Telluria mixta: one gene and its partner. The protein of the gene in region 1 interacts with the protein of each later gene in a pairwise test. Links are inferred from orthologs where the notes say so. Each region holds a gene or a part of one and is shown in the gene's direction. Other genes may lie near its edges.

Region 1 (3,289 bases):
GAAGAACTGGCCCTGCTGGCGCGCTCGGCGGGGGCCGAACCGATCAGCACGATCACTGCAAAGCGCAACAGTCCCGATCCTGCGTATTTCGTCGGCAGCGGCAAGGCCGACGAGATCGCGCAGGCCGTTCTCGCCGACAAGGTCGAGATCGTCATTTTTAACCACGCCCTGTCGCCCGCCCAGCAGCGTAACCTGGAGCGGCGGCTCAACGTGCGCGTGGTCGACCGTACCAGCCTGATCCTCGACATCTTCGCGCAGCGCGCGCAGAGCCACGAGGGTAAGCTGCAGGTCGAACTGGCCCAGCTGCAGCACCTGGCCACGCGCCTGATCCGCGGCTGGACCCACCTGGAACGCCAGAAGGGCGGTATCGGTCTGCGCGGTCCCGGTGAAACCCAGCTCGAGACCGACCGCCGGCTCATCGGCGAGCGCGTCAAGATGCTGCGCACCCGTCTCACCAAGCTGCGCAAGCAGCACGAGACCCAGCGCCGTTCGCGCGGGCGCAACCAGACATTTTCCGTGTCGCTCGTCGGCTATACCAACGCCGGCAAGTCGACCCTTTTCAACACCCTGACGAAGGCCGGGGTGTATGTCGCGAACCAGTTGTTCGCAACGCTCGACACGACGTCGCGCCGCCTGTACCTCGGTCCGGACACCGGCAACGTGGTCGTGTCCGATACCGTCGGTTTCGTGCGCGAACTGCCGCACCAGCTGGTCGCCGCATTCCGCGCCACGCTGGAAGAAACCATCCATGCCGACGTGCTGCTGCACGTCGTCGACGGCGCTTCTCCCGTGCGGATGGAGCAGATCGAGCAGGTCAACGAGGTCTTGCGCGAAATCGGCGCCGACCACATCCCGCAGATCCTGGTCTGGAACAAGATCGATGCGGCCGGCCTCGAGCCGGGGATCGAGCGTGATGAATATGGTAAGATCAGCCGCGTTTTCATCAGCGCCAGGAGCGGCGCCGGCCTCGATCTGCTGCGCGAGGCCATCGTCGAGGCAGCCGGCAGCCCGGCCGTTGTGCCCGGTGTCGACGAGCACCCCGACCTCATGCCCGCGACTCCCCATCCCGGACCACACTAGTCTATGCTTGTTTCTCTGATCAAACGGATCGGCGCGCGGCTGGCGCCGACCGGTCGTCACGCCGGCGCGCGCAAGGCCGGCGTGCCGCTTTTTTCCCTCAACGATCCACGCTGGGGCCACGATCCCAAGTCGAACGAGGGACGCCGCCCGAACAATAACAACAAGAACGACAGCGACGGTCCGCCCGATCTCGACCAGCTGTGGCGCGACTTCAATCAGCGCCTGAACCGCCTGTTCGGCGGCAAGCGCGGCGGCGACGGCGGCCCGTTCCGTCCGGACGCGCGCGGCGTCGGCCTGACGGCCACCGTCGTCGGCGCCATCGCCCTCCTGATCTGGCTCGCCAGCGGCGCGTTCATCGTGCAGGAAGGGCAGGTGGGCATCGTGACGACGTTCGGCCGCCTGTCGCACGTGACGGGTGCCGGCTTCAACTGGCGCTGGCCGGCGCCGTTCCAGTCGCACGAGACCGTCAACACGGCCCAGGTGCAGACGGCCGAGATCGGCTACCGCGCCAACGTGCGCAACAAGCAGCCGAGCGAGGCGCTGATGCTGACGGGCGACGAGAACATCGTCGACGTCCAGTTCTCCGTGCAGTACAAGATCAAGGACCCGGTCGCCTGGGTGTTCAACAACCGCGACCAGGTCGAGACCATCCGTGACTCGGCCGAGACCGTCGTGCGCGAACTCGTCGGCCAGAACAGGATGGACACCGTCCTGTACACGGGCCGCGACAAGCTGGCGGTGCAAGCCCGCGAAGCGGTCCAGCGCCTGGCCGACCGTTACAAGATGGGCGCGGAGATCGTCGGGGTGACGATGCAGTCCGTGCAGCCGCCCGACCAGGTCGCCGCCGCGTTCGAGGACGCCGGCAAGGCGCAGGAAGAGCGGGTTCGTGCGCGCACCGAAGCGCAGGCGTTTGCCGACGAGGTCATCCCGCAGGCGAAGGGCAAGGCTGCCCGCCTGCTGCAGGATGCGGAAGCGTACCGCGCCAGCGTCGTGAGTGTCGCGACCGGCAATGCCGCGCGCTTCGACAAGATCGTGGCCGAGTATGCGAAAGCCCCGGCCGTCACGCGCGACCGCATGTATATCGAGACGATGCAGCAAATTCTTTCCAGTACCAGCAAGGTCATGATCGACGCCAAGACCGGCACCAACCAGATCTACCTGCCGCTCGACCGCCTGCTGGCCCAGTCGACGGCCAACGAGGCGGCGCGCGGCGCCAATTCCGGTCCGGTGATGGCGCCCCAGCAGAATCCGGCGCAGCCGCAGCCGCAGCCGCAGCCACAAGCACAGCAACAAGCGCAGCCGCAGCCGCAAGCACAGGCCGCGCAGCCGCAACCGGAAGCCGCGGCGGCCGGTGAATCGAACCGCACGCACGACCTGCGCAGCCGCGACACGGGCCGCGAAAGGGAGAGCCGCTGATGAGCCGCCTGTTAGCCAGCCTGCTCGGCGCCGCCATCGCGGTGGCGCTCGTGTCGTCGTCCGTGTTCGTCGTCGACCAGCACCGTTATGCCGTCGTGTACGCGCTCGGCGAACTGCGCGAGGTCATCCAGGAGCCGGGCCTGAACGTCAAGGCGCCGCCGCCGTTCCAGAATGTCGTCTTCCTCGATAAACGCCTGCAGACGCTGGACACGCCGGACGGCGAACGCTACCTGACGGCGGAAAAGAAGGACCTGCTCGTCGATGCGTTCGTCAAATGGCGCATCGTGAATCCGCGCCAGTACGTGATCGCCATCGGCAGCAACGCCGACCGCGGCGGCGAGCGCCTGAACCAGCTCGTCCGCAATGCGCTTACGGCCGAGATCGGCAAACGCAACCTGGCCGACGTGCTGACGGGCGGCAAGCGCACGGACGTCGCCAACGCCGTCCGTGCCGACCTGGCCAGTGGCGCGAAAGACCTCGGCGTGGAAGTCGTCGATGTGCACCTGAAGCGCATCGACTTCATCGACCAGGTCAACAACGCCGTCTACGAACGCATGAAGGCCGACCGCGTGCGCGTGGCGAACGAACTCCGCGCGACCGGCGTGGCCGAGGCGGAGACGATCCGCGCCGACGCCGAGCGCCAGCGCAGCGTGATCGTCGCCGACGCCCAGCGCGATGCCGAGACGATCAAGGGAGAAGGCGATGCGCAGGCGTCGCAGATCTATGCCCAGTCGTTCGGCAAGAACCCCGAGTTCTACCGGTTCTACCGCTCGATGGAGGCCTACAAGGCCAC
Region 2 (5,336 bases), 3.1 Mb from region 1 along the record:
TCGCGGCGCTGCACGGGGTGTCGCAGGTGTTATACCTGGCCGAGAGCATCCTCGGTGCAATGCTGGTTGTAAAGGCGCGGTAGAAGAACGAAAAAAAACCGGGGCAGCGGCCCCGGTTAATTTTTGGTGAACACGGCTTATTTCAGGGCCGTCTTCTTGGTGCTGGCCTGACGTGGCTTGGCCCGCTTGATGTTGCCGCCTTGCGTGACGCGCTCGTTACCTTTCAGCAGGACCTTGGTCACGGTCGGCTTCTTGGTGCCGCTCGGGCTCGGCTTGACGATGGTGACTTCGCGCAGGCCCTTGCCGGACTTGGTCGAACGTTCCTTGACGTCGTCCTTCTTCGGGCGGTACAGCACGAGCAGCTTGCCGATGTGCTGGACGGGCGCGGCGTCGAGTTCCGCGCAGATGCGTTCGTAGATCGCGATGCGCTCTTCGCGGTCGTCGCCGAACACGCGTACCTTGATGAGGCCGTGCGCGTCGAGGCTGGACGAGATTTCCTTCATGACGGCCTCGGTCAGGCCGTCTGCGCCGATCATGACGACAGGATTGAGTCCGTGGGCTTCCGCACGCAGCGCTGCACGCTCGACCGGTGTAAGTTTGATCATGATGTTATTTTGAGATACCTATTAAAAGCAGTATTTTACGCGAATGGCCAAGAACAAATTCAATAAAAACTGGATTCACGATCACATCAACGATCCATATGTCAAATTGGCACAGAAAGAGGGCTATCGGGCCCGTGCGGCCTACAAGCTGAAGGAAATCGACGAAAGCGAAAAGCTCATCAAGCCGGGTCAGGTGATCGTCGACCTCGGCTGTACTCCCGGCAGCTGGGGGCAGTACACGCGGCGCAAGCTGGCCGGCGGCGAGGAGGGCGGCATCAAGGGCACGATGATCGGCCTGGACATCCTGCCGATGGAGCCGATTGCAGACATGCATTTTATCCAGGGCGATTTCCGCGAGCAGGAGGTGCTCGACGAGCTGGCCGGCGTTCTCGAAGGCCGTATGGCCGATCTCGTGTTGTCCGACATGGCGCCGAATCTCTCCGGTATTCCGTCGGCGGATGCGGCGCGCATGGAGGATTTGATCGATCTCGCTATTGAGTTCTCTCAAATGCACCTCAAACCATCGGGCGCATTGTTGGTGAAATGCTTTAAGGACATGGGTTTTACCCAGATCCTGGAGAAGTTCCGCACCGAATTCAAGGTCGTCAAACAGATCAAACCGAAGGCCAGTCGCGACAAATCCTCGGAAATTTTCCTGCTGGGGCGTGGTCTGAAGAATCCTTCTGCCTGAAATTGCGAAAATCGACGGAAACGCCCTTGATTTCCTGCGGTGCAACCGCACATCAGCGAAGGACAGCCACGTCTGTGTACATGATGGCTGCGCAACGGAAATAAAAACCGGCTATAGTGGAGCATAAGTACTATGGCGGTCGTGCGTGGCACGGGCTGCTTATTGCGGTAAAATCTGCCTTTGAAAAAATGGGAAAAGATGCGTTCGCATCAGAGGAGTCTTCGTGAATAATATGTTTTCCAAATCCGCCATCTGGGTGGTGGTCGCGCTGCTGTTGTTCATGCTGTTCAAGCAGTTCGACAACCACAGCGTCGCGGGCGGCAGCAAGACCATTGCTTATTCCGAGCTGCTCGATGACGTCAAGGCGAAACGCATCAAGGACGTCGTGATCGAAGGTTCGAGCATTACCGCGACCCGCACCGACGACACCAAGGTCCGCACCACCGCGACCATGCTCGACCGCGGCCTGATCGGCGACCTGCGCGACAACAACGTGCGCTTCGACGTCAAGCCGCCCGAGGAGCCGTCGTTCCTCCAGCAAGTCTTCATTTCCTGGTTCCCGATGCTGCTGCTGATCGGGGTCTGGGTGTTCTTCATGCGTCAGATGCAGGGCGGCGGCAAGGGCGGGGCATTCTCGTTCGGCAAGTCGAAGGCGCGCATGATGGATGAAACGAACAACACCGTCACGTTTGCCGACGTCGCCGGCTGCGACGAAGCGAAGGAAGAAGTGGGCGAGATCGTCGACTTCCTGAAGGACCCGACCAAGTTCCAGAAACTGGGCGGCCGCATCCCGCGCGGCGTGCTGATGGTCGGTCCCCCGGGTACCGGTAAAACGCTGCTGGCCCGCGCCATCGCCGGCGAAGCCAAGGTCCCGTTCTTCTCGATCTCCGGTTCCGACTTCGTCGAGATGTTCGTCGGCGTGGGTGCATCCCGCGTGCGCGACATGTTCGAGAACGCGAAAAAACATTCGCCGTGCATCATCTTCATCGACGAGATCGACGCCGTCGGCCGCCACCGCGGCGCCGGCATGGGCGGCGGCAACGACGAGCGCGAACAGACGCTGAACCAGTTGCTGGTCGAGATGGACGGCTTCGAGGCGTCGTCGGGCGTGATCGTGATCGCCGCGACCAACCGCGCCGACGTGCTGGACAAGGCGCTGCTGCGTCCGGGCCGTTTCGACCGCCAGGTGATGGTGGGCCTGCCGGACATCCGCGGCCGCGAGCAGATCCTGAACGTGCACATGCGTAAAGTGCCGATCGGCACCGACGTGAAGGCCGACATCCTGGCCCGCGGCACCCCGGGCTTCTCCGGCGCCGACCTGGCCAACCTGGTCAACGAAGCCGCGCTGTTCGCTGCGCGCCGCAGCAAGCGCCTCGTCGAGATGAGCGACTTCGAAGACGCGAAGGACAAGATCTTCATGGGTCCGGAGCGCAAGTCGATGGTCATGCGCGAGGAAGAGCGCCGCAACACGGCCTACCACGAGTCGGGCCACGCGGTGATCGCCAAGTTGCTGCCGAAGGCCGATCCGGTGCACAAGGTCACGATCATGCCGCGCGGCTATGCCCTCGGCCTGACCTGGCAGCTGCCGGAGCATGACAGCCTGTCCGGTTACAAGGACAAGATGCTGGAAGAGATCTCGATCCTGTTTGGCGGCCGCATCGCCGAGGAGATCTTCGTCGGCCAGATGTCGACCGGCGCATCGAACGACTTCGCCCGCGCGACCAAGCTGGCCCGTTCGATGGTGACCCGCTTCGGCATGTCGGAAAGCATGGGCGTGATGGTGTACGAGGACGATCCGAACGAAGGCTTCTTCGGCGGCTCCGTGAAGACCATCTCCGAAGCGACGCAGCAAAAAGTCGATGCCGAGATCCGCAACATCCTCGACACGCAGTACACGCTGGCACGCCGCCTGCTGGAAGAAAACCGCGACAAGGTCGAAGTGATGACGAAGGCGCTGCTCGAATGGGAAACCATCGATGCCGACCAGATCAACGACATCATGGCCGGCCGCGAGCCGCGCCCGCCGAAGTCGGTGGTACTGACCAAGCGCACGCCTCCGAGCGACAGCGGCGTCGCCCCGAACGCGACGGCACCGGCTTGATCGCTGCGTCATAGCACACACGAAAGGCACCCCGAGCGGGTGCCTTTTATTCTTTGTCCCGTTGGTTTTTCGTCATGCGTCAATATCTGCAATGCGGCCGTTTCGGCTATGACCTCGCCCAGCGCCCACTCGTCATGGGCATCCTCAACGTCACCCCCGATTCCTTTTCCGACGGTGGCCGTTACCAGGCCCTCGAATTTGCCGTGGAGCGGGCCGAACAGATGATCAAGGATGGTGTCGACATCATCGACATCGGTGGCGAATCCACACGTCCCGGCTCGCCCAGTGTCCCCGTCGACGAAGAACTGCGCCGCGTCATGCCCGCGATCTACGCATTGCGCGAACTGGGCTATCCGCTGTCGATCGACACGTGCAAGCCGGATGTGATGCGCGAGGCGATCATCGCCGGCGCCGACATGATCAACGACATCAACGGTTTCCAGGCACCCGGCGCCATCGAGGCCGTGAAGGACAGCGACTGCGGGCTGTGCGTGATGCACATGCAGGGCACCCCGCAAGACATGCAAGCCAGGCCGGATTACGAGGACGTCGTCACCGATGTGATCGCCTTCCTGCGCGAGCGTGTCGATGCGCTGCTGGCGGCGGGTGTGGCACGTGAGCGCATCACGATTGACCCGGGATTTGGTTTTGGGAAGAGTGTCGAGCATAATTACGCTTTGCTCCGAAGCATAAGCCGCATGGAAAGCGAACTGGGCCTGCCTGTACTGGCGGGACTGTCGCGCAAATCGATGATCGGCGCCGTGACGGGGCGCAGCGTGGAGCAGCGCCTCGCCGGCAGCCTGGCCGGCGCACTCGCTGCGGTAGCGCAGGGCGCCCGGATCGTGCGGGTCCATGATGTGGCAGAGACGGTGGATGCGCTGAAGGTATGGCAGGCGGCCACTACGAATAATCAATAGATGAAGAGAATTTAATTAATGGCACGCAAATATTTCGGTACCGATGGCGTACGCGGACTGGTGGGCAAGTCGCCCATCACCCCTGACTTCGTGATGCGGCTGGGCTATGCCGCCGGCAAGGTGCTGGCCAAGGGCCGCGCAGGTACGAGCGGGCGTCCGACGGTCCTGATCGGCAAGGACACGCGCATTTCCGGCTACATGCTGGAAGCGGCGCTGGAAGCCGGTTTCTCGGCAGCCGGCGTCGATGTGATGCTGGCCGGTCCGATGCCGACCCCGGCCATTGCCTACCTGACGCGTGCACTGCGCCTGCAGGCCGGCGTCGTGATTTCGGCTTCGCACAATCCCTTCCAGGACAACGGCATCAAGTTCTTCTCCGAGCACGGCACCAAGCTGCCGGACGCCGTCGAGCTCGAGATCGAAGAGGCCATCGACCAGCCGATGGGCTGCGTGCCGTCGGAAAAGCTGGGCCGCGCCGTGCGCCTGCGCGACGCGCAGGGCCGCTACATCGAATTCTGCAAGAGCACGTTCCCGAACGAGCTCGACCTGCGCGGCCTGAAGATCGTCGTGGACTGCGCCCATGGAGCCGCCTACAACATCGCGCCGCACGTGTTCCATGAACTGGGCGCCGAGGTCGTCGAGCTGGGCACCAAGCCGGACGGCTTCAACATCAACGACGGCGTCGGCGCAACGGCACCGAAGGCGATGGCGGCCGCGGTCGTCGAGCACAAGGCCGACCTCGGCATCGCGCTGGACGGCGACGCCGACCGCCTGATCATGTGCGACGCCAAAGGCCGCCTGTACAACGGCGACGAGCTGCTGTACGTGATGGTGCGTGCGCGCATGGCGACGGGGCCGGTGGCCGGTGCAGTCGGCACGCTGATGACCAACATGGCGCTCGAGGTGGCGTTCAAGGAGATGGGCATCGGCTTCGCGCGCGCCAAGGTCGGCGACCGCTACGTGCTGGAACTGATGCAGGAGCACGGCTGGCTGCTGGGCGGCGAGGGCTCGGGCCACCTGCTGGC

Evidence for each region. Proteins that work in one complex are often made in the same cells at the same time.
Region 2: the proteins of hflK (region 1) and ftsH interact in binary tests that used the Escherichia coli proteins (3 or more experiments, as listed by UniProt). The link is inferred for Telluria mixta from one-to-one orthologs.

What each region holds. Positions count from the first base shown.
Region 1 is NZ_CP119520.1:3,949,616-3,952,904, forward strand. Bases 342-3,289 are described here. They hold hflK (FtsH protease activity modulator HflK), read left to right. Parts: upstream 342-1,083; coding sequence 1,084-2,496; downstream 2,497-3,289. Other genes in these bases: hflX (GTPase HflX), read left to right, coding at 342-1,080; hflC (protease modulator HflC), read left to right, coding at 2,496-3,289. Also shown: more of hflX, read left to right, coding at 1-341.
Region 2 is NZ_CP119520.1:7,088,169-7,093,504, reverse strand. Bases 973-3,958 are described here. They hold ftsH (ATP-dependent zinc metalloprotease FtsH), read left to right. Parts: upstream 973-1,519; coding sequence 1,520-3,397; downstream 3,398-3,958. Other genes in these bases: folP (dihydropteroate synthase), read left to right, coding at 3,472-3,958; P0M04_RS31155 (RlmE family RNA methyltransferase), read left to right, coding at 973-1,296. In the rest of the region: P0M04_RS31165 (DUF4149 domain-containing protein), read left to right, coding at 1-83; ribosome assembly RNA-binding protein YhbY, read right to left, coding at 138-605; more of P0M04_RS31155, read left to right, coding at 649-972; more of folP, read left to right, coding at 3,959-4,314; glmM (phosphoglucosamine mutase), read left to right, coding at 4,333-5,336. UniProt on the Escherichia coli protein: Acts as a processive, ATP-dependent zinc metallopeptidase for both cytoplasmic and membrane proteins. Plays a role in the quality control of integral membrane proteins.